2 regions of the Amycolatopsis sp. 505 genome follow, and region 1 is predicted to be linked to the other one. Evidence: riboswitches for the same ligand, from Rfam matches in the RefSeq annotation. Region 1 holds a riboswitch; the other holds the start of a gene.
The links. A riboswitch is a leader RNA that binds a small molecule or an ion and turns the genes downstream of it on or off. The one in region 1 is predicted to bind thiamine pyrophosphate.

Region 1 (15,569 bases):
CAAGCGGGTGCGCGGGGGTGGCACCACGGTCTCGCGCGCCTGGATCGCCCGCACGCACAGCACGGAGACGCCGAAGCTGACCGCGTCCGCGAGAACCCCGCTGACCGGGCCGAACACCTGGGCCAGCAACCCGGCCAGGCCCGGCCCGGCGACCTGGGTCGCGGACTCGCTGCCCTGCAGCTTCGCGTTGGCTTCGAGCAGTTCGTGGTCGCCGACGAGCGCGGGCACGTACGCGCGGTAGGCGAGGGTGAAGAACACCTTCGCCACCCCGCCGAGCAAAGCGGCGGCCAGCAGGTAAGGCATGGTGAGCTCCCCGAACGCGGCCACGACCGGGACACTGCCGAACACCGCCATCGACACCGTGTTGCAGGCGAGCATCACCGGGCGCTTCGCCAGCCGGTCGACCCACGCGCCTGCGGGCAGACCGACCAGCAGCCACGGCAGCCAGGCCACCGCGTCCAGCAGCGCGACCTGGAACGTGCTCGCCTGGAGCGTGACCACCGCGACCAGCGGCAACGCCGTCGTCGCGACCATGCTGCCGAGCATGCTCGTGGTCTCGCCGGTCCAGAGCAGCCGGAAGTCCCGGTTCCCCCAGAGCCCCTTCACGGCTTGCCCAGCGACGCTCGCGCGGCGAAGAAGACCGGGCGGCGCTCGACGCCGTCCCCGGGTTCGGTGCGGTTCTCGAACTCGCTGATCAGGAGGAAGATCCGCTCGTTGAGCTCGTCGAGTTCGTCGCGCGACAGCCGGACCCACGTGTCGATGCTGAACGGCGCCCCGCGCCACTCCTCCGGGTAGGTCTCGCGGTTCGCGATCCATTCGCGGGCGACCGCCGTCTGGTGGTCGAGCACGAGGACCTCGGCGGCTTCGGCGACCGGGTCGCCCGGGAAGTCGGCCGCGGCCCACCGCAGTGTCCTCGCGCTGCGCTTCCACCAACGTTCTCGCTGGTCACGGGCCAGTTCCGGGGCTTCTTCGACCAGTTTCGCGGCGGCCAGCACCTTCATGTGGTGGCTGACGTTGCCGACCGCCTGGCCGGTCTTCGCCGCGAGCACCGACGCCGTCGCCGGGCCGTCGAGGTGGAGCAGTTCCAGGAGCCGGCGCCGCAGCTGGTGGGACATGGCGGCCAGCACCTTCGAATCCCGGATCTCCCGGATGTCGTCGCTCATGACGCACAAGAGTAGTTGTGCAAGAGTTCTTGTGCAATGGCGCTTGTACGTCTGCCCGGGTAAGCTTCGGTCATGGGTTTCGTCGCATGGGTGATCTTCGGCGCGATCGTCGGCTGGGCCGCGAACCTGGTCGTCGGCGGCCGCGAGCGGCGGCGGCAGGGTTGCCTGGTCAGCGTGCTCGTCGGGGTCGTCGGCGCCGCCCTGGGCGGGCTGCTCTACCGGCTCGCGACCGGCCAGGCGAAGACGTTCGACTTCGACTTCCCGAGCTTCGGCGTGGCCATCCTCGGCGCGGTCGTGCTGCTGGCGATCCTGCGGCTCGCGAGCGGTCTGGCCCGGCGTCCGAATGACCGTTGGTAACTTTCGCCGAACGAACGGTGATCATCGGGCCGTTCGCCGCTAAACTCTTCCCTCACGCGCATCTCCCGGTGGCCGGGTGCGTGCGCCGTCGGGGGGCGGATGCACCCGGCCCCGGTTCCTCGCCTTCTTCGCCTCGATGACGACGTCGACCGCCCGCAGCGGGTCGACGAGCGACGGCACCGGCACCTCGTCGATCTCCCGACGCCACGCGCCCAGAAGCTCGCGAAGCCGGGCTTCGGCGGGATCGTGGCGGTCGCTCATCGGTCCTCACAGGTCAGGCGGGGCAGCGCCCCGAACGGCGGCAACTACTCAGTGTCATCGGCGAAATCGACCATGTGTTACGACGCGGCGATCTTTCCCACCCGCCGCGGTGACCCCCTCCCGGAGGAGTCCGGCAGGGGCGCGCGGACACGTTCACCTGGGGCAGCGGTAGCGTGGGGGCGCCCGTACGCGGCCGCCGGACCCGGCGCCGATCCGTTCTTCCGACACGAAACCAGGGGACCCGACCATGAGCGGCACCCGGCCGGATTCCGCCGGCAACCCCGTCGCCCACGCCCTCCAGCTCGCCCGCGAGACGCTGCCGCCGATGCACTCCGCCGGTCGCCCGTTCGTGGCGGGCGGCGTCGCCGCGACCCTGCTCGCGCGCCGGTTCTCCAAGCGCCTCGGTGTCCTGGGCGCGCTGACGACGGTGGCCATGGCCGCGTTCTTCCGCGAGCCGAAGCGGGTCCCGCCGCCGCGTGACGGCGTCGCGCTCGCCTCGGCCGACGGTCTCGTGTCGCTGATCGAGGAAGCCGTCCCGCCCGCCGAGCTCGGCCTGCCGGCCGAGCCGCGGATGCGCGTCTCGGTGTTCCTCTCGGTGTTCGACGTGCACGTCCAGCGCGTGCCGGCGAACGGCGTGATCGAGCGGGTCGCCTACCGGCCGGGCAAGTTCCTGTCCGCGGACCTGGACAAGGCGAGCGACGACAACGAGCGCAACTCCGTGCTCATGCGCACCGAAGACGGCCACGAGCTGGTCGTCGTGCAGATCGCCGGCCTGGTCGCGCGCCGCATCCTCTGCGAGATCCGCGAGGGCGACAAGGTCGCCGCCGCGTCGACGTACGGCATCATCCGGTTCGGCTCGCGGGTCGACCTCTACCTCCCGCCGGGCTCGACCGTGCTGGTCAGCAAGGGCCAGCGCACGATCGGCGGCGAGACGGTCATCGCGGAACTCCCTGCCACGCCTTCGAAGGGCTGATCGATGGTCCGCGTGACCACCCCGGGCGTCCGGCTGCTGCCGAACGCCATCACCGTGCTGGCGCTGTGCGCGGGCCTGTCGGCCGTGCAGTTCGCGCTGACCAAGAACTACGCGATGGCGATCGCCTCGATCGGCATCGCGGCGGTGCTCGACAGCCTGGACGGCCGGATCGCGCGGCTGCTGGACGCGACGTCGAAGATGGGCGCGGAGCTCGACTCGCTGTCCGACGGCATCTCGTTCGGCGTCGCGCCGGCGCTGGTGATCTACGTGTGGCAGACGGGCGCGGACCGGATCGGCTGGGTGGCGTCGCTGATCTTCGCCGTCTGCATGATCCTGCGGCTGGCCCGGTTCAACACGCTGCTGGACGACACCGAGCAGCCGCCGTACGCGAGCGAGTTCTTCGTCGGCGTCCCGGCGCCCGCGGGCGGCCTCCTGGGGATGCTGCCGCTGGTGGCGTACCTGCAGTGGGGCGAGGGGTGGTGGTCGTCGCAGTACGTCGTGTGGGCGTGGACGGTCGCCATCGCGGCGCTGCTGATCAGCCGCATCCCGACGCTGTCGTTGAAGACGGTCAAGGCCCCGCCGAAGGCGATCGCCCCGCTGCTGCTGGGCGTGGCGCTGCTGGCCGCGGCGATCATCCAGTTCCCGCTGGTCGCGCTGCTCGTGGCGATGGTGCTGTACCTGGCGCACATCCCGTACTCGATCCACCGGCACCGCTGGCTGGCGGCGCACCCCGAGGCCTGGACGGTCCCCCCGAGCGAGCGCCGCGCGATCCGCCGCGCCCGCTCCACCCGCCGCCTCGGCCTGCGCCCGCCGCTGCGCCGCCGCGTCGCGGGCGCGGCCATGCGCGCCGTCCGCCTCCCCCGCGAGACGGTCCGCACCCCCCGCGTCACCTCGGAAAACGGCCAGCGCCGCCGCTCCTGGCGCCAGATCGGCCTCCGCCGCAAGTAAACCCGCCCGTGTCGTCCATCTGAGTACGCGTGTCGTCCGGCTGGGTACGCGAGTTCGCCATTCCGGTTCGGCGATCTCGTGACCGAACGGACGACACGCGTACTTGAACGGACGACACGCGTACCTGGATGGACGACACGGGTTCGGGCCTCCTCGGGGGGCGGCGGCTCGCTAGGGTGAACGGCGTGAGCCACCCGCAGATCACGCTGACCGTCCGGCACACGCCGTCGGCGCTGGACACCCGCCGCGGCGTCGTCCGGCTGCATCCCGAAGTCCTCGACGCGCTGGGCCTGCGGGCCTGGGACGCCGTCCACCTCACCGGGGCGCGGGTCAGCGCCGCGCTCGCCGCGCCCGCCGACGAGACCGGGGTGCCCGGGGTGGTGCTCACCGACGACGTCACCATGTCGAACCTCGGCGTCACCGAGGGCGCGGAGGTCGTCGTCGCGCCCGCCGACGTCGCGGCCGCCAAGACCGTCACCGTCGCCGGGTCGCGGCTGGCCAGCGTCTCGGTCAGCCCGCACATGCTGCGGCTCGCCCTGATCGGCAAGGTGCTGACCGTCGGCGACGCCGTTTCGCTGCTGCCCCAGGACCTCGCCCCGTCACCGGGGTCGGACCCGGCCGGGCTCCGCGGCCAGCTGTCCCGCGCGATCGGCGCGACCTGGACGAACGAGCTGCTCACCGTCACCGCCACCGAACCGGCCGGCACCGTCGCGGTCGGACCGTCCACAGTGGTCACCTGGCGGGACGGCGCGCGCCCGGCCGCCGAGCCCGCCGCGCCGCGGACGGCGACCGCGCTGGTCCGCGCCGAAGCCGTCACCGCGGCCGAGGAGTGGATCGACGCCGAGATCGTCGAGGACGAGGTCACCGCCGAAGAAGAGCCGGCCGTCCCGCTGGCCGACCTGGTCGGCGCCGAAGCCGCCGCGCGCAAGCTCGCCGAGTGGTTCGACCTCGCGTTCCACCGGCCCGAGCTGCTGGCCCGGCTGGGCGCGCCCGCCCACCTCGGCGTCCTGCTGTCCGGCCCCGAAGGCGTCGGCAAGGCGACGCTCGTGCGGTCGGTGGCCCACGACGCCGGGATCGGGATCATCCCGCTGGCCGCGCCGAACCTCGCGGTGCTGGACCCGAACGTCGCCGTCGCACGCCTGCGCGAGGCCATCCGCGGCGCCGAAGGCCCCTCGGTCCTCCTGCTCACCGACGTCGACGCGCTGCTGCCCGCGACGACTCCCCCGCCGGTGGCCACGGTCGTGCTGGAGGAGCTGAGGACCGCCCTCAAACGGGACCGGTTCGCCGTCGTCGCGACGACGGCCCGTGCGGAGTCGGCCGACCCGCGGCTGCGCGCCGCCGACCTGCTGGACCGCGAGCTCGGCCTGGCTCTCCCGGACGCGAAAACCCGCCGTGAGCTGCTGAACGTCCTGCTCCGCGACGTCCCGCTCGACGCCGGAATCGACTGCGGCGTCCTCGCCGAGCGGACCCCGGGCTTCGTCGCGGCGGACCTGATCGCGCTGCGCCGCGACGCGGCCCTGCGCGCCGCTCTGCGCCAGCGCGACACCGACGAGCCGCGCATCTCGCAGCAGGACCTGCTGGACGCGCTGGCCACCGTCCGGCCGGTCTCGATGTCCACTTCGGACAACCTGGCCACCGGCGGGCTGACCTTGGACGACGTCGGCGACATGGTCGACGTCAAGCAGTCCCTCACCGAGGCCGTGCTGTGGCCGCTGCGGTACCCGGACTCGTTCGCCCGGCTCGGCGTCGAACCGCCGCGCGGGGTGCTGCTGTACGGGCCGCCCGGCGGTGGCAAGACGTTCCTCGTGCGGGCGCTGGCCGGCACCGGCGCGCTGAACGTCTTCGCGGTCAAGGGCGCCGAGCTGATGGACAAGTGGGTCGGCGAGTCCGAGCGCGCGGTCCGCGAGCTGTTCCGCCGGGCCGCCGAAGCCGCGCCCGCGCTGATCTTCCTGGACGAGATCGACGCGCTGGCCCCGCGCCGCGGCCAGTCGTCCGACTCCGGCGTCGCCGACCGCGTGGTCGCCGCCCTGCTCACCGAGCTCGACGGTGTCGAGCCGATGCGCGAGGTCGTCGTCCTGGGCGCGACGAACCGGCCGGAGCTGGTCGACCCGGCGCTGCTGCGGCCCGGACGGCTCGAGCGCCGCGTCTACGTGCCGCCGCCGGACGCCGAGGCCCGCGCGGCGATCCTCGCGGCCAGCTCGAAGAACACCCCGCTGGCCGAGGACGTCGACCTCGCCGCGGTGGCGTCCACTCTGGACGGTTACTCGGCGGCCGACTGCGCGGCCCTCATCCGCGAAGCGGCGTTGACGGCGATGCGCGAGTCCCTGGAGGCCCGCGAGGTCACCGCGGCCCACCTGGAGACGGCCCGGAAGACGGTCCGGCCGAGCCTCGACCCGGCCCAGCTGGCGGCCCTGGAGGCCTACGCGAAGACCCAGACCGGTGACTGAAGGGTCGACACGCGTGACTGAAGGGTCGACACGCGTGATTGAAGGGACGACACGGGCGGAGCCGGCCGGCCACGGCGTGTCGACCTTCTGATCACGCGTGTCGACTGCCCAATCACGCGTGTCGGCTGCTCGATCACGCGTGTCGGCGTTCGGATCACGCTGGGCGCGGGTCAGCTGCCCTTGTGGCCGCTCTGGTATTCCTTCGTCACGATGACGATCACGCCGGGGCTTGCGTTCTGGATGCCCTCGAAGCGCGGCTCGGCCTTGATGCCGAACTCCTGGGCGAGCTGCTTGGCCGCGGCTTCCTCGTCGGTGCCCGGGCGGTAGAACGCCGTCGTCGTCGGGATGATGCCCTGGGAGTAGTTGCTGACCTCGTTGACGTTCCACCCGGAACCGCGGAAGTCCTCGGCCGCGCGGTCCGCCAGGCCCTTGACCGTCGAGTTGTTGAACACCCGGACGGTCACCCACTTGTTGGACGCCTGCTGGTCACCACCCGGCTGACCGGGCTGGCCGGGACCGGCCGACGTCGGCTGGCCGGGGGCCGGCGAGCTCGGCGACGGCGGCGTGGGTGACGAAGGGCTCGCCGAGGACGAAGACGTCGAAGAAGAAGCCGAAGACGACGTCGACGGCGGTGCCGAGGACGAGCCCGACGGCGTCGGAGAAGTGCCGCTCGGCCCGGCTTCGTTCGACCCGTCACCCCCGCCCAGCGCGGTGATCCCGCCGATGACGGCGGCGATGATGGCCACCCCGACCAACGCGACGCCCGCGGCCTTCATCGGCCGGGACATTCCGGAAAACACACTCATTTCAGCTCGATCCCCAGTCGCCGGGCGCCTCGCTTGCGCTGGCGGGCGGCACGCGTCTTGCGCAGCCGCTTCACCAGCATCGGGTCGGCTTCGATCGCCTCCGGCTTCTCCAGCAGCTTGTTGAGCAGCTGGTAGTAGCGCGTCGCAGACAAGTCGAAGCGTTCGCGGATGGCGTTCTCCTTCGCCCCGGCGTGCCGCCACCACTGGCGCTCGAAGGCGAGGATCTCGACCTCGCGTTCGGTCAGGCCGGGCACGGGCTTCGGCGGCGACGGCTGCGGCTCAGCCATCGACTCCGCGGCGTCCATCCGAGTCCCTCTCAATCGGGCGTCATGGCGAATCAGACCTAGCTCTTCCGCGGGCGCCATTCAACCACGGAAGCACGCACCGACGTGGGCATCGACGTCGGCGCGTCACGGTCTGATGCAGGTCTACCAGAGGGGTCCGACTAAACTGGCTCGCCGTGACCATCCACCCCATCGTGATCGCCGGCGAACCCGTGCTGCACCAGCCGACTCGGGAGATCACCGAGTTCGACGAGAAGCTGCGCACGCTCGTGGACGACATGTTCGAGACGATGTACGCCGCCGAGGGCGTCGGCCTCGCGGCCAACCAGATCGGCCTCGATCTGCGGGTGTTCGTCTACGACTGCCCGGACGACGAGGGCGTGCGGCACAAGGGCGTCGTCGTCAACCCGAAGCTCGAGACGTCGGAGATCCCGGAGACCATGCCGGACCCGGACGACGACTGGGAGGGCTGCCTCTCGGCGCCCGGCGAGTCGTACCCGACGGGCCGCGCGAAGTGGGCGAAGGTGACCGGCGCCGACCTCGACGGCAACCCGATCGAGGTCGAGGGCACCGGCTACTTCGCGCGCTGCCTGCAGCACGAGACCGACCACCTGGACGGGTACATCTACCTCGACCGCCTGGTCGGCCGGCACGCGCGCGCCGCGAAGAAGATGCTGAAGTCGAACAAGTGGGGCGTGCCGGGCAACTCGTGGCTGCCGCCGCGCACCCCCGAGGACGACGGCGCCGTCATCTGAGACCACGAAGGGCCCCTCGCGCACGAGGGACCCTTCGCCGTTTTCAGCAGCCGAGGAAGTGGCACCGGACGACGCGCGGCGTCTCCAGGACCGAGCCCGCCCGGACGTCCCAGGCGAGCCGGACGTACTGGGCGTGCGTCCAGGCCAGCGGGGTCGCCGAGGTGTTCGGCGTGCCGGCCGGGAAGCCGGTCTGCCCGGACGGCGGGTTCTCGTCCCACACCTGCTCCGGCATGGTCTCCGCCGAGCTGCTCACCCGGCCGAGGTCACGCAGCCGCCGCGCGGCCGACGACGGATCGCCGAGCGCCAGTTCGTACTCGCCGCGTTCGCCGGCGAGCAGCGGCCAGAGCCGGCCGAACGTGGTGCGGCTCTCCGCCGGGAAGGTGTAGTCCCACGGCGAGCCGTCGGCCTGCTCGCCGTAGCCGTCCTTCGTGTAGCGGTGCCAGAACTGGCCGGTCGGCGTGGTGAACGCGATGTCCTTGTCGGTCACGCGCACGCTGTTGCGGATCACCGGGTCGTCGGCGCGGTAGACGCCGAGCCGGACGAGGTCGAGGAAGCCCGCGTCGGTGACCGCGCGCTGGTCCATCGTCACGCTCGAGTTGCCGAGGTTGTACGTCGTCCCGTTGTTCGCGTTGGCGTCCTTCGTCAGCCGGACGAAGTACGGGTCCTTCGACAGCGGCCCGTTCGTGGTGATCGTCTGCTTCGGCAGGTCGGCCTTCATCTTGTCGGCCGCCGCGAGGTACCGGGCCGCGTCCGCCGAAGCGCCGTTGTGCGACGCGATGTCCGCGGCGCAGACGAGCCCGGCGATCACCGAGGCGATCGTCGACGGGGACCAGCCGTCCTGCTCCTCCCAGCGTTCCTGCTGCGTGTACGGCGACGGCTGCCCGTCCGGCCCCCGGTAGCCCAGGATGAAGTCGGCGGCCTTGCGGACGCCGGGCCACAGGTCGGTCCGGCCGAGCTGCTGGGCGAGCACGATCGGGAACGCGGTCTCGTCGAGCTGGATCGACGTCCAGTACGGGACGCCGTCGACCCGGCTGTTCTGCGGCATGTGCCCGTCGGCCTGCTGCTGCGTGCCGAACATGTAGGACACCGCGCGGTTCGCCGCCGCCGTGTCGCCGCCGGCGGCCAGGCCGGTCGCGATCTGGTAGAGGTCACGCGGCCAGACCAGGTGGTAGGTGCCGGACGGCGACCACTCCGGGTCGTTGTTCCCGAACCGCCACGGCATGCTCGGCGAGGCGATGAAGGCGCCCGGGTGGTGCTTGTCCTCGCTCGCCGCGAGGGTGAGCATCGACGCCTTGTAAAGGTCACGCTCGGCGTCGGTCTTCAGCGACGACGGCGGCTTGCTGACCCCCCGCAGGTACTGCTGCCAGCCGCGGTCGTAGGCGCGCGTGATGTCGCGGACACCGCGTCGCTGCGACGCCCGTGCACTGCCGAGCGCGTCGGCGGCCTTCGCGCCCATGCCGAGGGCGAGGGTGACGTGCCGGTTGCGGAGACCGTCGGCGTTCGTCTGGCCGGTCAGCACGACGTTGCCCTTCTCGGCCGTGTCGTACTGCGCCAGCTTGAAGGTCTTGGCGAGCTGGGTGTTCCCGTCGGACGCGCCCGCGTAGCCGACGCTCGTCTTCGTGAACGCGGGCTTCGCGGTGAGGGCGGCGGCGTTCGACGCGTCCTGCGCGGTGACGGCGTCGCCCTGGCGGGCGGCGGAGTCGTCCGAGCCGTCGTTGGTCAGGTCCGGGTCGGCGACCGCGTAGAGCTGGTAGGGCCGGCCGGTGAGCGACTGGAAGTCGACGTCGACCAGCACGGTCGTCGCGGCCGGGTCCGTGACGTAGGTCTTGCGGAGACGCCAGCGGTGCTGGTCGTCGGTGATGGTCTGCTCGTAGGTCAGGCTGTCGTCGTCGGTCCGCCGCACCTGCTGCGACTTCGCCGAGTAGTCGGTGACGGCGAAGCTGCGGCCGTCGGTGACGACGAAGTTCAGCGAGCGGACGCTGGGCGTGGACAGGTCCGGGTAGTAGACCTCGGACATCTGGCCGCCCTGGAGGGTGAACCAGACGTTGCTCGACCGGTCGTGGGCCGTGCCGAACCCGGTCTTGTTCGCGGGCAGCCAGCTCGGATGGGCCCCGGGTGCCCCGGGAGCCTCTTCCGCGGCCACCGCGGTCGCCGGGATCAGGCCGGTGACCAGCAGGCCGGCGAAGGCGCCGGAAATGAGTTTGCGCATATCAACCCCACAGAAGATCGCTTCTGCACCGTTACAGAAGCGACTTGGGAGTCTGCCGCCGATCCTTCACCGGCGCATGGTCCGATCCGGTGAACCACCGACCGTCACTGGTCCGGTGAACCGGTTCACGGACAGCGAACGGACTTCCCGCTCAAGCGGGCGCAAACTTGTATTACCTGCAACGGTGTAATCGAGGTGCACATGGACGACGCGATGGACGCCTACTCGCGCGTGGTCAGCACGGTCGCCGAGACCGTCACCCCGCACGTCGCCGGGGTGCAGCTCGCGCGCGGGAGCGGCTCGGCCGTCGTCTTCGCCGAGGACGGGCACCTGCTCACCAACGCCCACGTCGTCAGCGACCACCGGCGTGGGGTCGCCACCTTCGCCGACGGCAGCGAAGTGCCCTTCGACGTCGTCGGCGCCGATCCGCTGTCCGATCTCGCCGTGCTGCGCGCCCGGGGCGAGACGCCGGCCGCCGCCGTGCTGGGCGACGCCGACCGGCTCGTCGTCGGCCAGCTCGTCGTCGCCGTCGGGAACCCGCTCGGCTTCTCCGGGACCGTCACCGCCGGGGTCGTCAGCGCGCTCGGGCGGGCGCTGCCGGTGCGGCAGGGGCGCACCACCCGCGTGATCGAGGACGTCATCCAGACCGACGCCGCGCTCAACCCCGGCAACTCCGGCGGCGCGCTCGCCGACTCCGCCGGCCGGGTCGTCGGCGTCAACACCGCGGTCGCCGGGGTCGGGCTCGGCCTCGCCGTCCCGATCAACGCGACCACGCGGCGGATCATCGACACGCTCGTCGTCGAAGGCCGGGTGCGGCGGGCGTACCTCGGCGTGGTCGGTGTGCCCGCGCCGCTGCCGGACGACGTCGCCGAGCGCACCGGGCAGCGCGCGGGGCTGCGGGTGCACGAAGTGGTGTCCGGCGGCCCGGCCGACCGGGCGGGCCTGCGCGCCGGCGACCTCGTGCTGACCGTCGGGCGCACCCGCGTCTCGGACGCCCAGGGCATCCAGCGGCAGCTGTTCGCGGAGGTGATCGGCACCGCACTGCCGATCACCGTGCTGCGCAACGGCGCCATGGTCGACGTCTACGCCACACCGGCAGAGTTGGTCGGGTGACTTGAGTATCGCGCGCCGGCGTGGCATGGTCGGGGACACAACACCAACGCGGGAGCTCGCGCCATGGCGGGCTGAGAGGGTGACTTGCGTTTCGCAGGCGTCACCGACCGCATGAACCTGACCGGGTAATGCCGGCGTAGGGAGTGAAAGTCGTTGACGGCTTTGGAAAGCAATGCTGCGCTGAACGTCACGACCGGGCCGATCACCGGCTCGCGCAAGGTGTACCACCAGACCGAATCCGGGCTGCGGGTGCCCGCCCGCCGGATCGATCTGTCCAACGGCGAACACTTCGACGTCTACGACACTTCGGGCCCCTACACGGATCCGGAAGCGGCCATCGACGTCCACAGTGGACTACACCGGCTGCGCGCCGGCTGGGCCGACGGGCGTGAGCACAACACGCAGCTCGGGTGGGCCAAACAGGGCGTCATCACCCGGGAAATGGAGTACATCGCCGCGCGCGAACGGGTTTCCCCGGAGTTCGTGCGCGACGAGGTGGCCCGTGGCCGCGCGGTGATCCCGGTCAACCGCAAGCACCCCGAGTCCGAGCCGATGATCATCGGCAAGAACTTCCTGGTGAAGATCAACGCCAACATGGGCAACTCGGCCGTCTGGTCGTCGGTCGAGGAAGAGGTCGACAAGATGGTGTGGGCGACCCGCTGGGGTGCCGACACGATCATGGACCTCTCCACCGGCAAGCGGATCCACGAGACGCGGGAGTGGATCATCCGCAACTCGCCGGTGCCGGTCGGCACCGTGCCGATCTACCAGGCGCTGGAAAAGGTCAACGGGGAGCCGGAAAAGCTGTCGTGGGAGGTGTACCGCGACACGATCGTCGAGCAGTGCGAGCAGGGTGTCGACTACGTCACCGTGCACGCCGGCGTGCTGCTGCGGTACATCCCGCTGACCGCGCGGCGCGTCACCGGGATCGTCAGCCGCGGCGGGTCGATCATGGCCGCGTGGTGCCTCGCGCACCACCAGGAGTCCTTCCTGTACACGCACTTCGAGGAGCTCTGCGAGATCCTGCGGCAGTACGACGTCACGTTCTCCTTGGGTGACGGCCTGCGTCCGGGGTCCATCGCGGACGCCAACGACCGCGCCCAGTTCGCCGAGCTGGAGACCCTGGGTGAGCTGACGCACATCGCGCGTTCGCACGACGTCCAGGTGATGATCGAGGGTCCCGGCCACGTGCCGATGCACAAGATCAAGGAGAACGTCGAGCTCGAGGAAAAGCTCTGCGGCGAAGCGCCATTCTACACCCTCGGCCCGCTCGCGACGGACATCGCGCCGGCGTACGACCACATCACCTCGGCCATCGGCGCGGCGCAGATCGGCTGGTACGGCACGGCGATGCTGTGTTACGTGACGCCGAAGGAGCACCTGGGCCTGCCCAACCGCGACGACGTCAAGACCGGCGTGATCACGTACAAGATCGCCGCGCACGCCGCGGACCTGGCCAAGGGCCACAAGTACGCCCAGGAATGGGACGACGAGCTGTCCAAGGCGCGCTTCGAGTTCCGGTGGAACGACCAGTTCAACCTGTCGCTGGACCCGGACACCGCACGCTCGTTCCACGACGAGACGCTGCCCGCCGAGCCGGCCAAGACCGCGCACTTCTGCTCGATGTGCGGCCCGAAGTTCTGCTCCATGCGGATCACGCAGGACGTCCGCAAGTACGCGGAGGAGCACGGTCTGTCCACTGTGGAGGCCATCGAGGCCGGCATGGCTTCGAAGTCGGCGGAGTTCACCGAGTCCGGTGGCAAGGTGTACCTGCCCGTGGTGGGGCAATGACCCCTCGGACCGCCCTCACCATCGCCGGCTCGGACTCCGGCGGTGGTGCGGGCATCCAGGCGGACCTGCGCACGTTCTTCGCGCACGGCGTCCACGGACTGGTCGCGGTGACGGCGGTCACCGTGCAGAACTCGCTGGGCGTGCAGGGTTTCACCGAGATCCCGGCCGACGTGGTGTCGGCGCAGATCAAGGCGGTGGCGTCGGACATGGGCGTCGACGCGGCGAAGACGGGCATGCTGGCCACGGCGGAGATCATCCGTTCGGTGGCGAAGACGCTGGACGAGGTGGGTTCCGGCTTCCCGTTGGTGGTCGACCCGGTGGCGGCGTCGATGACGGGCCACGCGCTGCTGCGCGAGGACGCCCTGGAGGCGATCCGCACGGAGCTGTTCCCGCGCGCGACGCTGATCACCCCGAACCTCGACGAAGTCCGGCTGCTGACCGGGATTTCGGTGGACGATTCCGCTTCCCAGCGGGCGGCGGCCGACGCGCTGCTGGAGTTCGGCTCGCAGTGGGTCCTGGTCAAGGGCGGCCACATGCAGGGCACGGCCGAGTGCGTCGACCTGCTGACGGACGGCCGCGATTACCTCTCCCTCAGCGGGCCGAGGTACGAGACGGAGAACACCCACGGCGGCGGTGACACCCTGGCCTCGGCGATCACGGCGTCGCTGGCGAAGGGCGCTTCGGTCCCGGACGCGGTGGCGGCCGGGAAGAAGTTCATCGAGCGGTGCGTGGCGGAGGCCTACCCGCTGGGGGCCGGGGTCGGCCCGGTTTCGCCGTTCTGGGTGCTGGACAAGAGCTAACGGACCGGCTGCAGCTCCCGGCCGTCGTACTCCTCGCGCGCCGAGCGGATGCGGCCGAAGTTCGCCTGCGACCACGTGCTCAACGCGATCAGGTGCGCGCCCACCTCGGCGCCCATCTCCGTCAGCGCGTACTCGACCGTCGGCGGCGTTGTCGGGTACACCGTGCGCGTCACGAAGCCGTCGCGCTCCAGCTGGCGGAGGTTCTGGGTCAGCATCTTCTGGCTGATGCCGTCGACCGCGCGGCGCAGCTCGCCGAAGCGGTGCGGCCCGCGGGCCAGTGCGCCCAGGACCAGGGCCGTCCACTTGTTGGCCAGGAGGTCGAGGACGTCGCGGCACGGGCAGTTGCGGAGGTAGACATCCCAGGGTCCGCCCTGGTCACAGGTGGTATCCATCAGGTACCTACGATACCAACTAGTGCCTTCTGGCGAAAAGTGACCAAGCACCCGAGGATGGAGCCGACCCAAGACAGAAGGAGTGAAGCAATGCGCATCGTGACCCAGCAGGCCCTCGGCGGACCGGAGGTGCTCCGCGTCACCGAGGCACCGCGTCCCGAACCCGGGCCGACCGAGGTCCTGGTGCGGGTGAAGGCCGCCGGGATCAACCCGGTCGACTGGAAGGTGCGGCGCGGGGGCGGGTTCCTCGGCGAGCCGCCGTTCACCGTCGGCTGGGACGTCGCCGGCGTCGTCGAGCAAGCCGGCTTCGGCGCGACCGGTGTCGAAGAGGGCGACGAAGTCCTCGGCATGCCGTGGTTCCCGCGGCCGGCCAACGCCTACGCCGAGTACGTCACCGCGCCCTCGCGGCACTTCGTGCGCAAGCCGGCCGGGCTGTCGTTCGCCGAGGCCGCCGCCCTCCCGCTCGCCGGGCTGACCGCCTGGCAGGGCCTGGTCGACGTCGCCGGCGTCCACAAGGGACAGCGGGTGTTCGTCGACGCCGCCGCGGGCGGGGTCGGGCACCTCGCCGTGCAGATCGCCAAGGCCCGCGGTGCGCACGTCATCGGCACGGCCAGCGCGAAGAAGCACGACTTCCTGCGCGAGCTCGGTGTCGACGAACCGATCGACTACCGCGACCCGCGTCCGATGTGGACGTCTACTTCGGACTGGTCGGCGAGGAGAGCGACCTGCGCTGGCTGCCCGCCATCAAGGAGGGCGGCCTGCTGATCGGCGTGCCCAGCGGCGTGGCCGGCCGGGTGGCGCAGAAGGCGGCGGAAAACCACGTGCGGACGAAGAGGATCCTCGTCGAACCCGACCGCGGCGGGCTGACCGGCCTCGTCGAGCTGATCGAGGCCGGTCAGCTGAAGGTCCGCGTCGAGCAGACCTTCCCGCTGGAGGACGCGGCCAAGGCGCACGAGCTGGGTGAATCGGGCCGGGTGTCCGGCAAGCTCGTGCTGACCGTCTAACCGCGGGCGAGCACCTGGGGCAGCACCGTCGTGAGCCCGGTCCAGTCCGAAGTGACCACCGACGCGTGCTGCTTCGCCAGGTCGGCGACGCGCTGGTTGGCCTGGTCGACCGTCGGGTTGTGGGCGTCGATGGCCGGCGCGACGTTCTGCCCGTCGGTCATCACCACGTAGTAGTGGTTGGCGTCGTACCACCACGGCCCGGTCTGGGTGACCCACGCGTTCGCGTCGCCGTCGAACACCACGAACCACGGCTTGAGGTCGGCGGT
Region 2 (15,569 bases), on a different contig from region 1:
ATGTCGAGGTCCTCGAAGCGCGGGTTCTCGCCCACGACCATGCCCTCGTAGACATCCGCGCCCGGCTCGACGAAGAACGTGCCGCGGTCGGCCAGCTGGATCATCGCGTACGCGGTGACCGGGCCCGAGCGGTCGGCGACCAAGGAGCCGCTGTGCCGGGTGCGGATCTCGCCCGCCCACGGGAAGTAGCCCTCGAACACGTGGTTCGCGATGCCGGTGCCGCGGGTCTCGGTGAGGAAGTCGGTGCGGAAGCTGATCAGGCCGCGCGACGGGAGCACGTACTCCAGCTTGATCCGGCCGGTGCCGTTGCCGCTCATGTCCTCCATGCGGCCCTTGCGGGCGGCCAGGAGCTGGGTGATCGCGCCGAGGTGCTCCTCCGGCGAGTCGATGTAGAGGCGCTCGAACGGCTCGTGCAGCTTGCCGTCGATCGTGCGCAGCACCACCTGCGGCTTGCCGACGGTCAGCTCGAAGCCCTCGCGCCGCATCTGCTCGACGAGGATGGCCAGCGCCAGCTCGCCGCGGCCCTGGACCTCCCAGGTGTCGGGGCGCTCGGTCGGCAGGACGCGGATCGAGACGTTACCGATCAGCTCCTGGTCCAGGCGGGCCTTGACCAGCCGCGCGGTGACCTTGTCGCCGCCGTTGCGCCCGGCCAGCGGCGAGGTGTTGACGCCGATGGTCATCGAGATCGCGGGCTCGTCGACGGTGATCCGGGGCAGCGCCACCGGGTTGTCGGAGTCGGCGAGGGTGTCGCCGATCGTGATGTCCGGGATGCCGGCGATGGCGACGAGCTCGCCCGCGCTGGCCTCGGTCGCCGGGACGCGGGTGAGCGCCTCGGTGACCAGCAGCTCGGAGATGCGGACGTTCTGCGTCGTGCCGTCCGCGCGCATCCAGGCCACGGTCTGGCCCTTGCGCAGCTTGCCGGCGTGGATGCGGATCAGCGCGATGCGGCCGAGGAAGTTGGACGCGTCGAGGTTGGTGACCAGCGCCTGCAGCGGCGCGTCGAGGTCGGCGGCCGGCGGCGGCACGTGCCGGAGCAGCGTGTCGAACAGCGGGTCGAGGTTTTCGCTCTCGGGGACCTCGCCATCGGCGGGCTGCTCCAGGCTGGCCTTGCCGGCGCGCGCGGAGGCGTAGACGACCGGGAGGTCGAGGATCGCGTCGTGGTCGGCGTCCTCGATGTCGCTGGCCAGCTCGAGCAGCAGGTCGTGGGTCTCCTCGACGACCTCGGCGATCCGGGCGTCCGGCCGGTCGGTCTTGTTGACCAGCAGGATCACCGGCAGGCCGGCTTCGAGGGTCTTGCGCAGCACGAACCGGGTCTGCGGGAGCGGGCCTTCGGACGCGTCGACCAGCAGGACGACCCCGTCGACCATGGCCAGGCCGCGCTCGACCTCGCCGCCGAAGTCGGCGTGGCCGGGGGTGTCGATGACGTTGATCGTCACCTGGCCCTCGGGGGTCTGGCGGTGGATCGAGGTGTTCTTCGCGAGGATCGTGATGCCCTTTTCGCGCTCCAGCTCGCCCGAGTCCATCACGCGGTCGACGACCTCGGCGCGCTCGGCGAAGGCGCCGGACTGGCGGAGCATCGCGTCCACCAGCGTGGTCTTGCCGTGGTCGACGTGGGCGACGATCGCGACGTTGCGCAGGTCGGGCCGGGTCTTACCGGTCGGCCGGCCGGTTTCGACGGTAGCGCTGGCTGCGGGCACGCGAGAACTCCTGAACTTCAAGGGTTGGATGGCCGCGCACACCGTTCAGGCATCCCGTGACCGGCTCTGGTCACACGCGGACCTCACCCAGGATACCTGCCGCCCCATTGTGAGCGGCCCCACGCCCCCCTGGCGGTTAGGCTGACCTAACGTGGAAACCCGGTGGAGGTCGCCGATCCGGAAGGTGCGTGCGCGTGGGCAAGAAGCCGAAGGACCCGCGGAAGGTCGTGCGCAAGCTCATGAAGGCCGGCAAGGTCAAGAAGAAGTGCTGCCGGTCGAAGCCGCGCTGCAAGAAGTGCCCGGTATTGGCTCTGAAGAAGGCTAAAGAGGACCTGGCTGCTTAGTGGGGCACAGCCTCGTTGACCTGCCGCAGCTCGGGTGCGGTCTTCGTCGGCGAGAACTCGATGACCTCGTAACTCGCCAGGTGCTGCACGCAGAACGGGTCGGACGCCAGGATGGCGTCGAGCTTCCCGCGGGACATCGGCCGCGTGATGATCACGCCGCCGGTGCGCGGGTTCCGCCGCCCGGACGCCAGGAAGTGGCCGTGCTCGTACTGCTTGTTCAGCCACTCGGCGTGGTCCGGGAGCGCGTAGTCGATTTCCTCGATCGGGGCCGTGTAGTTCAACAGGACGACATACATGGTTAGACGGTAGACCCGCACGCCACTGCGCGCCTATGCTCGCCGCATGCACGCGCAGACGTCCAGCTGGTGGCCGCCCTCGGCGGCCGTTTAGACCTGCGCTGATCACCAGCGGCCGCCCCGGGACGGGCGGCCTTTTTCGTGCCTTCTCCGGGGTGGCCTCACCTCGGGAGGAACACATGAGCAAGCTGTCCGGCATCACCCCCTCCGGTCACGTCCACCTCGGCAACTACCTCGGCGCCGTCCGCCGCTGGGCCCTCGAGGGCGGCGCGGACGACCTGTACTTCGTCGCCGACCTGCACGGCATGACGACCCCGCACAACCCGGCGAAACTCCGATCCCTGGCGCGGGAGCAGCTCGCCGTGCTGATCGCCGCCGGCATCGACCCCGAGCGGGTGTTCGTCCAGTCCGACCTGGCCCGGGAGCTGGGCGCGCTGACCTGGGTGCTGGAGTGCACCTGCAACTACGGCGAAGCGGCGCGGATGATCCAGTTCAAGGAGAAGTCGAAAGGCCAGGCCGGGGTCAGGCTGTCCCTGCTGACGTACCCGGCGCTGATGGCCGCGGACATCCTGCTGCAGGGCGCGGACGAGGTCCCGGTCGGCGAGGACCAGCGCCAGCACGTCGAACTGACGCGGACCCTGGCCAAGCGCTTCAACGGCACGTACGGCGAGGTGTTCACCATCCCGCGCGCGGTGCTGCCGCCGGCCGGCGCGCGGGTGAAGGACCTGGCCGACCCGACGCGCAAGATGTCGAAGTCGGCCCGGGACGCGGTGGGCGTGGTGTTCGCGCTCGACGAGCCCGACCAGATCCGCCGCAAGGTCCGCCGCGCGGTCACCGACGGCGGTTCGGTGCCGGTGCACGCCCCGGAGACCCGGCCGGGGATGGCGAACCTGCTGGAGATCCTGGCCGCGTGCCGGGGCGGGTCCCCGGCGGAGCTCGCCGACGAGTTCACCTCCTACGGCGCGGTGAAGGACGCCGTCGCCGACGCGGTGATCGAGGAGCTGCGGCCGGTGCGCTCAAGGGCGTTGGCGCTGCTGGACGACGTCGCCGAGCTGGATCGCGTGCGGAAAGCGGGTGCCGAGCGCGCCCGCGAGCGCGGCTCGCACCGGCTGGACGCGGCGCTGCGGATGATCGGGGCTAACTGAGCAGGGCGCGGAAGGCCGGGAGGAGGATCCGGTCCGCGGGCAGCCAGTCGACGTCGTCGAGGTCGTCGGGTCCGAGCCACCGAACGGCTCGGTGCTCGACGGCCCGCGGCTCCTCCCCGGGCGAAACGAGCGTCGCGGCGTAGATCCGGAGGACCTTGCCGCCGGGCAGCGGGATGTCGTCGCCGACCCGCGCGCCGACCTCGACGACGACGTCGAGTTCCTCGCTGCACTCGCGGGCCAGCGCGAAGGCTTCGGATTCCCCGTCTTCGACCCGGCCGCCGGGCAGTTCCCACTGCCCCGCGTGCTTCGGCGGCCAGGCCCGCTGCTGGGCCAGCAGCTTGCCGTCCCGCACCAGGGCGGCTCCCACGATCACAGCGTTCACAGTCCCGGAACTTACCCGGAAGCCCCGCCCGCGGCCGCACGCCAGACGACCACGAACCGCGCGCCCCCGTCCGGGGACTCGCCCACCTGGACGCGGCCGCCCCGGCGGCGGACCGTCTCCGCCACCATCGCCAGCCCCAGCCCCGTGCCGCCCGAGGACCGGGCCCGGTCGTCGGCGATCCGGTAGAACCGGTCGAACACCTTCTCCCGGTGCTCCGGGGCGATGCCCGGGCCGTCGTCGTCGACCACCACCCGCACCGACGACCGGGACGCCAGCACCGACACCACGATCTGCCCGCGCGCGTACCGGCACGCGTTGCGCAGCAGGTTGTCGAGCACCAGCTCGACCTCCGCGTGCGCCGAAGACGCCCACGCCTGCGCCACCGCCGTGCTCACCCGCGTCTCCGGCGCCCCCGCCGGCAGCCGCGCCACGGCCGACCGCACTTCGCTCACCAGCTCGACCGGTGACGCCGGGGGCACCTCGCCCGCGTCCGACCGAGCCAAGGACAGCAGCCCGTCCAGCAGCGACGACAGGCGCTCGGCCTCGGTCAAGATGTCCGACAGCGTCTCCTGGGACAGCTCCGGATCCGGGTTCGTCACCGCGACCTCGGCCTGCACGCGGATCGACGCGACCGGCGACCGGAGCTCGTGCGCCGCGTCGCCGGTGAAGCGGCGGAGCCGTTCGGCCGCCTGCTCCTGCCGCTCCAGCAGCGCGTTGAACTCCTCCGCCAGCGCCCGCAGCTCGTCGTGCGAGTCCGGCAGGGCCAGGCGCGCGCCCGGAGGCAGCGAGCGCACCGACCCCCGCATGCGCGCGACCGGCCGCAGCGACAAGCGCACCACCAGCCACGTCGCGAACCCCGCCACCAGCGCCCCGACCGCCGCGACCACCACCAGCCACACGCCGCCGTAGTGCACCGCGGCCGCGAAGCCGACCAGGCCGGCCCCCGCGACCACCAAGCGCTGCGACCCGTCCGGCGCGCTGACGACCGTGCCGAGGTACCGCGCGCCGTCGCGCTGGACCGGCTGCCCGGCCTTGAGCGTCGAAACGTCGGCAGGGGAAAGACCCGCCGGGGTACCGCCGTCCACCGGCGTGCCCGCGATGTCCAGCACCCGCAGCGTCACCGGCGCCGCACCCGACAGCGGACGGCCGGCGCTCACCTCGGCGCCCGCCGGGCCGAGCGCGGACGTGAGCTCCCGGTCGACCGAGCCGATGAGCAGCGGCGAGAGGTTCGACGCGGCCAGCGTGGCCAGGCCGAGCAGGCAGGCCAGGGTGATCGTCGCGGCCAGCAGGGTGATCCGGACCTGCAGGGACCGGCCCCGCCACCAGGAGATCACGGCGTGATGACCTCGTCGAGCTGCGCGTCGGACGCCAGGTAGCCGTGCCCCCGCACGGTCCGCAGCAACGCGCCGGCCCCGACCGCGTCGAGCTTGCGGCGGACGTACCCGACGTAGACCTCGACGAGGTTGCGGGTCACCGCCTGCTCCTCGCCCCAGACCGCGCGCAGCAGCTCGTCCTTGGTGACGACCGTGCCCGCGCGGCCGACGAGCACCTCCAGCAGCGCGAACTCCCGCGGGCTCAGCCCGACCTCTTCGTCGTGCCAGTGCACCTGCCGCAGACCGCGGTCGACGGCCAGCGCGCCGAGCCGCAGCGTCCCGCGGCCGGACTCCGGCCCGGCCCGGCGCAGCACCGCGCGGACCTGCGCGACCAGCACCACGAACGAGAACGGCTTGACGAGGTAGCCGTCGGCGCCGAGGTCGAGGCCGTCGGCCTGGTCGATCTCGCCGTCCTTGGCCGAGACGAGCAGCACCGGCGTGGTGACGCCGTCCTTGCGCAGCCGCTCCAGCACGCGGTAGCCGGACAGGCCCGGCAGCATGATGTCCAGGAGGATGACGTCGAACGAGCCCGTGCTTGCCAGCTGCAGGCCGGTGGGCCCGTCCGCGGCCGTGACCACGTCCATGTCCTCCGCGCGCAGCCCGCGCTGCAGGGCCTTGCGCACGCCCGGTTCGTCGTCGACCACCAGCACCCGAGGTTTCACGAGACTCATCATGGCCGGTTTCCGCAGGTCGTGCGTCAGCTCTCAGCACGATCTCAGCGTCGGGGAGAGAACCTTCAGGGGTATCTCAGCCTCGAGAGGGAAGCGTCGTGGCCAGGGAGCCGGGCACACTCGAGCCCGGGAACACCACAGGGAGAGACGCATGAAACCGAAGACGAAGGGCATCACGGCCGCGGTCCTCGGCACCGCGCTCGGTGCCGGCGGGCTCGCGTTCGTCGCGATGCCGGCCAGCGCGGACGACAAGCCGGCGCTGCCGCAGGTGAGCGCCGAGGACCTGGTGCAGTCGGTGGTCAAGGCGAAGCCGGGCGCGTTCGACGGCACGCTGAAGGTGAGCAACGACCTGGGCCTGCCCGCGGTGGGGAACGCGGTGCCGGGCGCCCAGGCGCTGAACATGGACTCGGCGCACATCTTCAGCGACGGCGCGGGCAAGAGCCGGCTCGCCGTCACGCAGGGCGCGAGCCAGGAGACCGTGGTCCACGACGGCACCACCGTCTGGGACTACAGCTCCAAGACGAACACCGCGACCAAGCTGACCATCCCGGCCGACGTGGCCCAGCGGAAGGGCGCGGGCAGCGACAAGACGGCCGACCCGCTGGCGGCGTCGACCGAACTGCTCGCGAAGGTCCGGGAGAGCAGCACGGTGTCCGTCGACGGCACCGCGACCGTCGCCGGCCGCCCGGCCTACGAGCTGGTCCTGACGCCGAAGCCGACCGAGCGGACGCTGCTGCGCGAAATCCGCGTCGCGGTCGACTCGCAGACGCGGATGCCACTGCGGATGTCGGTGCTGAGCAACGGCACGGCGACCCCGGCGCTGGAGGTCGCGTTCACCGAGATCGAGTTCACCCAGCAGCCGGCCGACCTCTTCACCTTCACCCCGCCGAAGGGCGCCAAGGTGCAGGAGAAGACCCCGCAGGTCGACCAGCACGCGAAGGACCTGGCCGAGCAGGCCAAGCAGGACGTCAAGGTCGTCGGCGACGGCTGGGACACCGTCGTCACCGGCAAGGTCCCGGCGGACGCGCTGAACGCGGCGCCGAAGCAGCAGTCCGGGCGGGAAGGCCGCAACGCCGACCCGAAGGCGCTGCTCGAACGGTTCGGCAAGAAGGTCAACGGCACCTGGGGCAGCGGCTACCTCTTCACCACGAAGGTCGGCAGCGCGGTGCTGACCGACGACGGCCGCTTCGCCGCCGGTGCGGTGCCGGAGCAGGTCCTGTACGAAGCGCTGGGTCAGAAGTGACGAGCACGGCTGTCCAGTCCGGGGCGGAGGCTTCTGCGGAGGCCTCCGCCCCGGCGGTTCCGCTCGCCGCGCGGACCCGGGGACTGCGGAAGGTCTACGGCAGCACGGTCGCGGTGGACCACGTCGACCTCGACATCCCGGCCGGCGCGGTCGTGGGCATGCTCGGGCCGAACGGCTCGGGCAAGACGACCACCATCCGGATGCTGCTCGGCCTGGTCCGCCCGACCGAGGGCGAGGTCGAGCTGCTCGGCCGTCCGATGCCGGACGCCGCCGCGCACGCGCTGCCCGACGTCGGCGCGCTGGTCGAGGGGCCGGGCTTCCACCCGTTCCTGTCCGGCCGCGACAACCTGCTGCGCTTCGCCGCGGCCGAACCGCGGCTGTCCTCGGCCGGGATTCCGTCCGCGGTGGACTCGGCGCTGGAGCGCGTCGGGCTGACCGGGGCCGCGCGACGGCGGTATAAGGGGTATTCGCTCGGCATGAAGCAGCGGCTCGGGCTCGCCTCGGCGTTGCTGGTGCCGCGGAAGATGGTCGTGCTCGACGAGCCGACCAACGGCCTCGACCCTGCGGGTACCAGGGAGATCCGCAGGATCGTCGCCGAGCTGCACGCCGAGGGCGTCACCGTGCTGGTGTCGTCGCACCTGCTGGCCGAGGTCGAGGCGACCTGCACGCACGTGGCCGTGCTGCAGAGCGGGAACGTCGTCGCGCAGGGCGAGCTGGCGGAGCTGCTGGAGTCCGGGAACGCGGCCCTGCTGGTCCGCACGCCGGACGCGGAGAAGGCCGTGGAAGTGCTGCGGGAGAACCGGATCGGCGCGCGGCTGACGCCGGAGGGCGTCCGCGCCGACCTCACGGCGGCCGAAGCGCCGCGGGTGCTGCAGGTCCTGGTGGGCGCGGGGGTCGCGGTCCACGAGGCGACGCGGGCCCGCACCGGGCTGGAAGACCTGTTCGCGCGGCTCACGGAGGGGGCGGAATGACGGCGGTCCTGGAGGCACCGGCGGCCCGCACGGGCCACGACACGGTGCCGTTGCCGCGGCTGCTGGCCGCGGAGCTGCGCTGGATCTTCCGGCGGCCGCGCACGCTGGCCGTGCTGGGGCTGCTGGCCCTGATCCCGGTGGTGATCGGCATCGGCCTGACGCTGGTGGACGACGCGGGTGCGCAGGGCGGCGGCCCGGACGACGGCGGCGGAGCGCTGCTGGCCTCGGCGGTCAACAACGCGTTCGTGCTCCCGATCGCGGCGATCGTGATGTCCCTGGCCCTGCTGCTGCCGCTGGCGTCGGCGATGGCGGGCGCGGACGCCATCGCGGGCGAGACGTCCCACGGAACCCTGCGCGGCTGGCTGATCGCGCCGGTCGGGCGGGGGCGCCTGCTGGCGGTCAAGGCGTTCGGCGTCGCGACGGTGTCGGTGGTTTCGGTGCTGGCGATGTGCGTCACGGGTGTGGTCACGGGCCTGATCATCAACGGCACGGATTCGCTGTTCACGCTGTCGGGCACGACGTTGTCCCTCGGCGGCGCGCTGGCCCGGATCCTGCTGGTGGCGGGCTGGGTGGTGCTGCAGCTGTGGGCGGTCGGCGCGGTGGCGCTGGCCATCTCCAGCTGGACCGAGCACCCGATGCTGGTGGTGGCCTCCGTGCTGGCGGCGGACATCGTGTTCACCATCCTCGGGTTCCTGACGTCGCTGGACTGGCTGCACCCGTTCCTGCTGACGCGGAACTGGTCGATGGCGCCGGCGGAGGTGCTGCAGGACCCGATGGGCACGCAGATGCTGGGCGAGGGAGCACTGCGGGCGGCGTGCTACATCGTGATCGGGTTGTCGCTGGCGTACGCCCGCCTGTCGACCCGCGACGGCTGAGGTTCTCCCGGACGGCTAGCCGACCAGTGCGATGCCGTCCGGGTCGAACTGCAGCTTCACCGCGTCGCCGGCGCGCAGGTCCGCCGCCGCCGGGGCCACTGCGTCCACAGTGGACTCTTTGAGCCGGACCACCAGCCGCACGTGCTCGCGCCGGTGCACCGCCGCAACGACCTCGCCCGGCACGCCTTCCGCGGCCACGCGCAGCGCGTGCGGCCGCAACCCCAGCCGCACCGGGCCGTCGTCGACGTCGGGCAGCGCCACGTCACCGAGGGATGTGTGCACGCGACCGGCCGCCGCGGTGCCGTCCACGAACGTCGTCACGCCTAGGAACCGGGCCACGTCGTCGTCCGCCGGGTTGCGCCACACCCGGCGGACCGCGCCCTCCTGGCGGACCTCCCCCGCGTCCAGCACCGCCACCCGGTCGGCCAGCGTGAACGCCTCCTCCTGGTCGTGCGTCACCAGGAGGGCAGTGATCTTGCTGCGGCGCAACAGGTCCGCCAGGTCGATGGCCAGCTGTTCGCGCAATCCGGCGTCCAAACCGGACAGTGGCTCGTCCAGCAGCAGCAACCGTGGCTTCGGCGCCAACGCCCGGGCGAGCGCGACCCGCTGCGCCTGGCCGCCCGACAGTTCCGTCACCCGCCGCTTCTCGAAGCCGGAGAGCCCCACCAGCTCCAGCAACTCGGCCACGCGCGGCGCCCACTGCGCGCGCGGCACCCCGTGCATCCGCAGGCCGAACGCGATGTTCGCGGCGACGTCACGATGGGTGAACAGCTGGCCGTCCTGGAACACCAGGCCGAAGCCGCGGCGGTGGACCGGGACCGCGCCGAGGTCCTCGCCGTCCCAGCTCACCGAGCCGCGGGCCGACGGCTCGAGCCCGGTGATCGCGCGCAACAGCGTCGACTTGCCCGAGCCCGACGGGCCGAGCAGGGCCAGGACCTCGCCGTCGGCGATGTCCAGGCGGGCGTCGCGGACCGCCGCGAAGGTTCCGTAGTGGACGGTCAGGTCCCGTACCGACAACGCCATCAGAACTCTCCCACCCCACCGCGCCCGAGCCGGTCGATCAGCGCGACCGCCAGCACCGTCACGAGCATCAGCAACGCGCACGCCGCGTACGCCATCTGGTTGTTCAGCGCTCCCGGGCGCGCCATCAGCGTCGCCACCGCGACCGGCAGCGTCGGCGCCGTCGGCCGGGCGAGGAAGCTCGTCGCGCCGAATTCGCCCAGCGCCACGACGAAGCCGAAGCCCGCCGCCGCGACCAGCGGCCGCAGCGTCAGCGGCAGGTCGATCTCCCGCCACACCCGCAGCGGGCTCGCGCCGAGCGTCGACGCGGCCTGCCGCAGCCGGACGTCGACCGAACGCAGCACCGGCAGCACCATCCGCACGACCAGCGGGATGATCACCAGCGCCTGGGCCAACGGCACCAGGTAGGGCGACGTCCGGAGGTCGCCGGGCAGCGCGTCGAGCGTCACCAGGTAGCCGAACCCGACGGTCACCGCGGACACCCCGAGCGGCAGCATCAGGACGGCGTCCATCGTCTCGCCCAGCCCGCGCGCGGCTCTCGCGGGCGACCGGCGCAGCGCCACCAGCACCACTGACGCGAGCACGCCGACGACCATCGCGAGCAGCGTCGCGTCGATGGCCACCTTCAGCGAGTTCAGCGCGGCGTCCCAGCCGGACACCTGGAGCGCGCCCTTCTCGCCGGTGCTCGTCAAGGCGCGGTACCCGGCGAGGCTCCAGCCGTCCTCAGTGGACACCGACTCGGCGAGGAGCGCGACGATCGGCGTCACCAGCAGCGCGAGCACGACGCCCGCGGCGCCGACGACCCACCATTCGCCGCCCCTCGGCCGGCGCGCCCCGCCGGACCCGGTCCGCGCACCCTCCTTGCGCCGCCGCGCCAGCCCGCCGACCACCAGCGCGGCGACCACGGCCGCGAACTGGACCAGCGAGAGCGCGGCCGCGCCGGAGAGGTCGAGGAGGTCGACGGTGCGCAGGTAGATCTCGGTTTCCAGGGTCCGGTAGCGGGCGCCGCCGAGGATCAGGACGACGCCGAAGCTGGTGGCGCAGAACAGGAACACGACGGCCGCGGCGGACGCGACCGCCGGGGCGAGCGCGGGCAGCGTCACCGACCGGAACGCCCGCCACGGCGACGCGCCGAGCGCCCGAGCGGCGTCGGCCGTCCGCGAATCCAGCCGCGCCCACAGCCCGGCGACGGTCCGCGCGACGACGGCGACGTTGAAGAAGGCGTTGGCCAGCACGATCGGCAGGACACCGCCGTCCGGCCAGAGCGCCCGGAACGCGAGGCCGACGACCACGGTCGGCAGCACGAACGGCACGAGCACGAGCGTCCGCGCCAGGCCGACGCCCGGCAGGCGCACCCGGGCCAGCAGGAACGCCACCGGGAGGCCGGCCAGCACCGCGACGACCGTCGACGCGGCCGCGCTGGCGACGGTGAACAGCGCCAGCTGCCAGGTCCGCGGGTCGCCGAGGACGACGTCGAGGCCGCCCGCGGCGAACCCGCGGCCGATGATCGCCAGCACCGGCCAGGCGAAGAACACCACCAGGAAGCCGATCGGGGCCAGGCCGAGAAGGGCCAGGCCGAGGCCACGGGCGGTCCGGGGTGGGGCTAGGACTGGTGCTTTTCGGGGGTTCCGGGTGGCGGAGCCCCCGGCCCGAGGCGGAGCCTCGGATGTCACTGCACGAGCGTGCGCCATTCGCCGATCCACTTCTCGCGTCCGGCCTGCACCTGGTCCGCGGGCAGCGTCTGCGGCTTCTGCGGCAGCGGCGCGGCCTGCGCCCAGCCCTGCGGCAGGTCGACGCCCTGGCGGGCCGGGTAGACGTACATGTTGGCCGCGACCGTGGCCTGGAACTGCTGGGAGAGCAGGAAGTCGACGACCTTGCGGGCGTTCTCGACCTGCTTGCCGTTCGCCAGCACGCCGGCGTACTCGACCTGCCGGTAGCAGGTGTCGAGCAGCGCCTTGGTGCGCGGCTTGCCGTCGTCGCCGATCTCCGCGGCGGGCGACGACGCGTACGAGACGACGATCGGCCGCGGGCCCTTGCCGGACGAGCCGGAGAACTGCTTGGTGTAGGCCTCTTCCCAGCCGCTGACCACCTTGACGCCGTTGGCCTTCAGCTTCGCCCAGTAGTCCTTCCACCCGGCGTCGCCGTACTTGGCGATGGTGCCGAGGAGGAACGCCAGGCCGGGGGACGCGGTCGCCGGGTCCTCGGCGACCAGCAGGTCCTTGTACTTCGGGTCGGCCAGGTCGTCGTAGCTCGACGGCGCCGGGATCCCCTTGGCGGTGAAGTAGTTCGTGTCGACGTTGACGCAGACGTCGCCGACGTCGACCGCGGAGAGCCGGTGCTCGGGGTCGACGGCGTAGCGCTGCGGCCCGCGGTCGGCCTCGGGGCTGGTGTAGGGCTCGAAGACGCCCTCGGTCAGCGCCCGGGACGCGAAGGTGGAGTCGACGCCGTACGCGACGTCGCCGATCGGGTTCGCCTTCGTCAGCACGAGCTTGTTGGTCAGCGAGCCGGCGTCGCCCTGCATGAGCACGGAGATCTTGATGCCCGACTGCTTCTGGAAGGCGTCGAGCACCTCCTGCGGCGCCAGGAAGGAGGCGTGCGTCACGAGGGTGACGGTGGGCGTCTGCTGCGTGCCACCGTCACCGTCCGACAGCGAGCACCCGGCGGCGACCACGCCGACGACGGCAACGGCCGTCGCAGCCCTGCGTTTCATCTACCCTCCTGCACTTCGCCGGACGCGGAGGGAAGCCCTCCCGTCGCCGGCATGATCCGGTCAGGTGCGAACGGTCGCGGGTGACCCGCCTCTCAGCCCGGCTCCCCGGACTCCCGTGGCAACCGTGCAGCGTAGTCCAGGACGCAGGACGATGGAGACATGACGGAAATCTTGAGCGACTCCGAGGCCGACGCACGATTGGGCGCGGGCTGGACGCGGTCCGGCGCGGTGATCTCCCGCGAGGTGGAGCTGGCGAGCTTCCCCCGGGCGATCGAGGTGGTGAACCGGGTGGCGGAGCTGGCCGAGGCCGCCGACCACCACCCGGACATCGACATCCGCTGGCGCACGCTGACGTTCCGGCTATCCACGCATTCGGCGGGCGGCCTGACGGCGAAGGACTTTTCTCTCGCGGCCCAGATCGACGCCGTCCTGGTGTGACCCTGGTTACGCTCAGTGCACCTTTGCCTGCTTCCGACGTCTCTCGGTTACCGGAACCTTCAGGAGGGAGAACAGAGATGACGCAGGCAATCGTGGTCGGAACGGCAGCTTTCGCAACGATGGTGGCGGCGGCCGGCGGGGTGCTCTGGTTCACCGTCCGCAACCGCCGTCACCTGGACAGCTGAGAGTTCGATCACAGCGGCTAACGCGGAGCATGATCGAGGCGCTGTTCCTGCGGAAGCATCGGTTTTCGCCCGTAGGGAACGCCATGAACAGCACCGCTCTCACCGCCGCCCAGCGCGCTTGGATCAACGCCCTCGCCCCCGCGGTGGTGCTGATCGCGATCGCCCTGCTGGGCCTGCTCGGCTAGTCCGCTCCGAGCTCGATCTGCCCGGGCGGCGGGAACTCGGCCGGCGGCTCGTCGTCCGTGCCCCAGTACTCGAGGCACGACAACCGGCCGTCGGCGACGAACACGACGAGACCGCCACCGGGCACGCCGGCTTCGACCGCGACCGGGGTGTCGGCGACCTCCGCGAGCGGCAGCGTCCGGTCGACCTCCAGGTTGATGCTCGGGCACCCGCAGCCGCACCGCCTGGTCACCCGGGCGGTGGCGGCCTGCGCCCGCAGTTCCACCGCCCCCGGGAAGTCCGCCGCGAGCAGCGTGTCCAGCGTCGTCCGCTCGGTGGCGGTCAGCGGGCGGCCCGCCATCAGTAGCGGGCCATGTTCGGGATCGTCTTTTCGGCGACCCCGATGAGGTCTTCGACCTTCGCCACGTCGGCCGTCACGTCCTCGGCCGTCACCGCAGGCGCCTCGGAAGAGCGGTAGGCGACCTCGTTGCGGCGCACCCGCATCCGGTTGAAGGGACGCAGAAGCGGCCCCAGCGGCGGATCGAGCTGCGCGAGAACCGCTTCGTAGACGGCGATGTGGCCACCCCGGCTCGTGGCGCGCAGGCCTTGGTTCTGCAGGACCGCCGCCAACGCCCTCCGGGCGCCGTCGTACGCCAGGGTGTAGGCGCCTTCGGGGTCCGAGGTCAGCAGCTGCCGCGCCGAAACGACGTGGGTGCGGGCCCGGGCGATCTCCGCCTCGGCGGCCTCCCGCGAAGCCGGGACGCGTTCGAGGGAGCCGCGCGCGAGGAGGGCGTCGATCGTGGCGCGGCCCTGGTTCCAGCGGGTCATCCTGCCTCCTGAGCGAGCGGCAGCGGGACCAGCGGACGCTCGCGCACGCTGGTGAGGAACGGATCGGTGCTGCTCTCCGCCGCCCACGCCGACGGCGAGAGCCGATGGACGTTGACCTCCCGGTCCAGCCGCCGCGACACGCCCTCGGCCAGGTCGAACAGCGCATCCGGGTCGGGTGAGCCGACGACCAGGACATCGACGTCACCGGGCGGCGGCCCCGGTTCACCGCTGTAGCGCGCGGCCCAGGACCCGTAGATGTAGGCCTCGCGCACGCCGGCCAGGCCGGACAGCGCCTCGGCCAGCAGCGGCAGCGGCCCGAAGGTGACCGAGATGACGTCGCTGAGCGGCCGGTAGAGCGGGGTGTCCGTACGGGCTTTGACGAGCCGGCTCCGGCCCACCCGCCGATCTTCCAGGATGCCGCCGCCGACGAGCCGTTCGACCTCGCGCAGCACGGTGGTCGCCGAGACCCCGAACGCCCTGGCGAGCTCGGTGATGCTGTACTCGCGCTCCGGGTGCAGGAGGACCAGCGCGAGCAGCTCGCCCTGCATGCGCGAACGCAGCAGGGGCAGCAAGCTCGGCGAAGCTTTCATTGGACGCAGTATATCCTGCGTCCAATGAAAACAACAGTCAGTAGCTGACGCTCACACGTTGAAGCGGAACTCGACCACGTCGCCGTCGGCCATGACGTAGTCCTTGCCCTCCATGCGGACCTTGCCCGCCGCGCGGGCGGCCGCCATCGAGCCCGCCTCCATCAGGTCGTCGTAGGAGACGATTTCCGCCTTGATGAAGCCGCGCTCGAAGTCCGTGTGGATGACGCCCGCCGCCTGGGGGGCCGTCGCGCCCTGAGGGATCGTCCAGGCGCGGGATTCCTTCGGGCCCGCCGTCAGGTACGTCTGCAGGCCGAGCGTGTGGAAACCCGCGCGGGCCAGGGAGTACAGGCCCGGCTCCGGCTGGCCGACCGACTCCAGCAGCTCGCGCACCGACTCCTCGTCGTCGAGCTCCAGCAGCTCCGCCTCGACCTTCGCGTCGAGGAACACCGCGTCCGCCGGCGCGACCAGCTTGGTCAGCTCCTCGCGGCGGGCTTCGTCGGTGAGCACCGACTCGTCGGCGTTGAAGACGTACAGGAACGGCTTCGTCGTGAGCAGGCTCAGCTCGCGCAGCGCGTCGAAGTCGACTTCCTTCTGCGCCTGGAAGAGCGTGCGCCCGGCGTCGAGGATCTCCTTCGCCTT

Region 2: another riboswitch for thiamine pyrophosphate. It lies ahead of H5965_RS28780 (thiamine ABC transporter substrate-binding protein); the one in region 1 lies ahead of thiC (phosphomethylpyrimidine synthase ThiC).

Annotation. Positions count from the first base shown of each region.
Region 1 is NZ_JACKQP010000002.1:282,830-298,398, forward strand. Features, by position in the region: gene H5965_RS08295 (MFS transporter) at 1-606, opposite strand, end outside; gene H5965_RS08300 (helix-turn-helix domain-containing protein) at 603-1,163, opposite strand; gene H5965_RS08305 (GlsB/YeaQ/YmgE family stress response membrane protein) at 1,236-1,520, shown strand; gene H5965_RS08310 (hypothetical protein) at 1,560-1,781, opposite strand; gene H5965_RS08315 (phosphatidylserine decarboxylase) at 2,029-2,754, shown strand; gene pssA (CDP-diacylglycerol--serine O-phosphatidyltransferase) at 2,758-3,702, shown strand; gene H5965_RS08325 (AAA family ATPase) at 3,888-6,149, shown strand; gene H5965_RS08330 (LytR C-terminal domain-containing protein) at 6,320-6,955, opposite strand; gene H5965_RS08335 (DUF3263 domain-containing protein) at 6,952-7,260, opposite strand; gene H5965_RS08340 (peptide deformylase) at 7,416-7,994, shown strand; gene H5965_RS08345 (glycoside hydrolase family 15 protein) at 8,038-10,203, opposite strand; gene H5965_RS08350 (trypsin-like peptidase domain-containing protein) at 10,405-11,316, shown strand; TPP riboswitch at 11,355-11,476, shown strand; gene thiC (phosphomethylpyrimidine synthase ThiC) at 11,470-13,107, shown strand; gene thiD (bifunctional hydroxymethylpyrimidine kinase/phosphomethylpyrimidine kinase) at 13,104-13,907, shown strand; gene H5965_RS08365 (helix-turn-helix domain-containing protein) at 13,904-14,299, opposite strand; partial or broken gene H5965_RS08370 (NADP-dependent oxidoreductase) at 14,390-15,303, shown strand; gene H5965_RS08375 (phosphatidylinositol-specific phospholipase C domain-containing protein) at 15,300-15,569, opposite strand, start outside.
Region 2 is NZ_JACKQP010000008.1:197,313-212,881, forward strand. Features, by position in the region: gene typA (translational GTPase TypA) at 1-1,697, opposite strand, end outside; gene H5965_RS28725 (hypothetical protein) at 1,892-2,041, shown strand; gene H5965_RS28730 (YciI family protein) at 2,038-2,337, opposite strand; gene trpS (tryptophan--tRNA ligase) at 2,517-3,482, shown strand; gene H5965_RS28740 (NUDIX domain-containing protein) at 3,475-3,864, opposite strand; gene H5965_RS28745 (HAMP domain-containing sensor histidine kinase) at 3,876-5,198, opposite strand; gene H5965_RS28750 (response regulator transcription factor) at 5,195-5,911, opposite strand; gene H5965_RS28755 (sigma-E factor regulatory protein RseB domain-containing protein) at 6,060-7,151, shown strand; gene H5965_RS28760 (ABC transporter ATP-binding protein) at 7,148-8,122, shown strand; gene H5965_RS28765 (ABC transporter permease subunit) at 8,119-8,997, shown strand; gene H5965_RS28770 (ABC transporter ATP-binding protein) at 9,013-10,020, opposite strand; gene H5965_RS28775 (iron ABC transporter permease) at 10,020-11,576, opposite strand; gene H5965_RS28780 (thiamine ABC transporter substrate-binding protein) at 11,687-12,727, opposite strand; TPP riboswitch at 12,748-12,854, opposite strand; gene H5965_RS28785 (4a-hydroxytetrahydrobiopterin dehydratase) at 12,887-13,165, shown strand; gene H5965_RS28790 (hypothetical protein) at 13,532-13,873, opposite strand; gene H5965_RS28795 (hypothetical protein) at 13,873-14,340, opposite strand; gene H5965_RS28800 (ArsR family transcriptional regulator) at 14,337-14,930, opposite strand; gene ychF (redox-regulated ATPase YchF) at 14,982-15,569, opposite strand, start outside.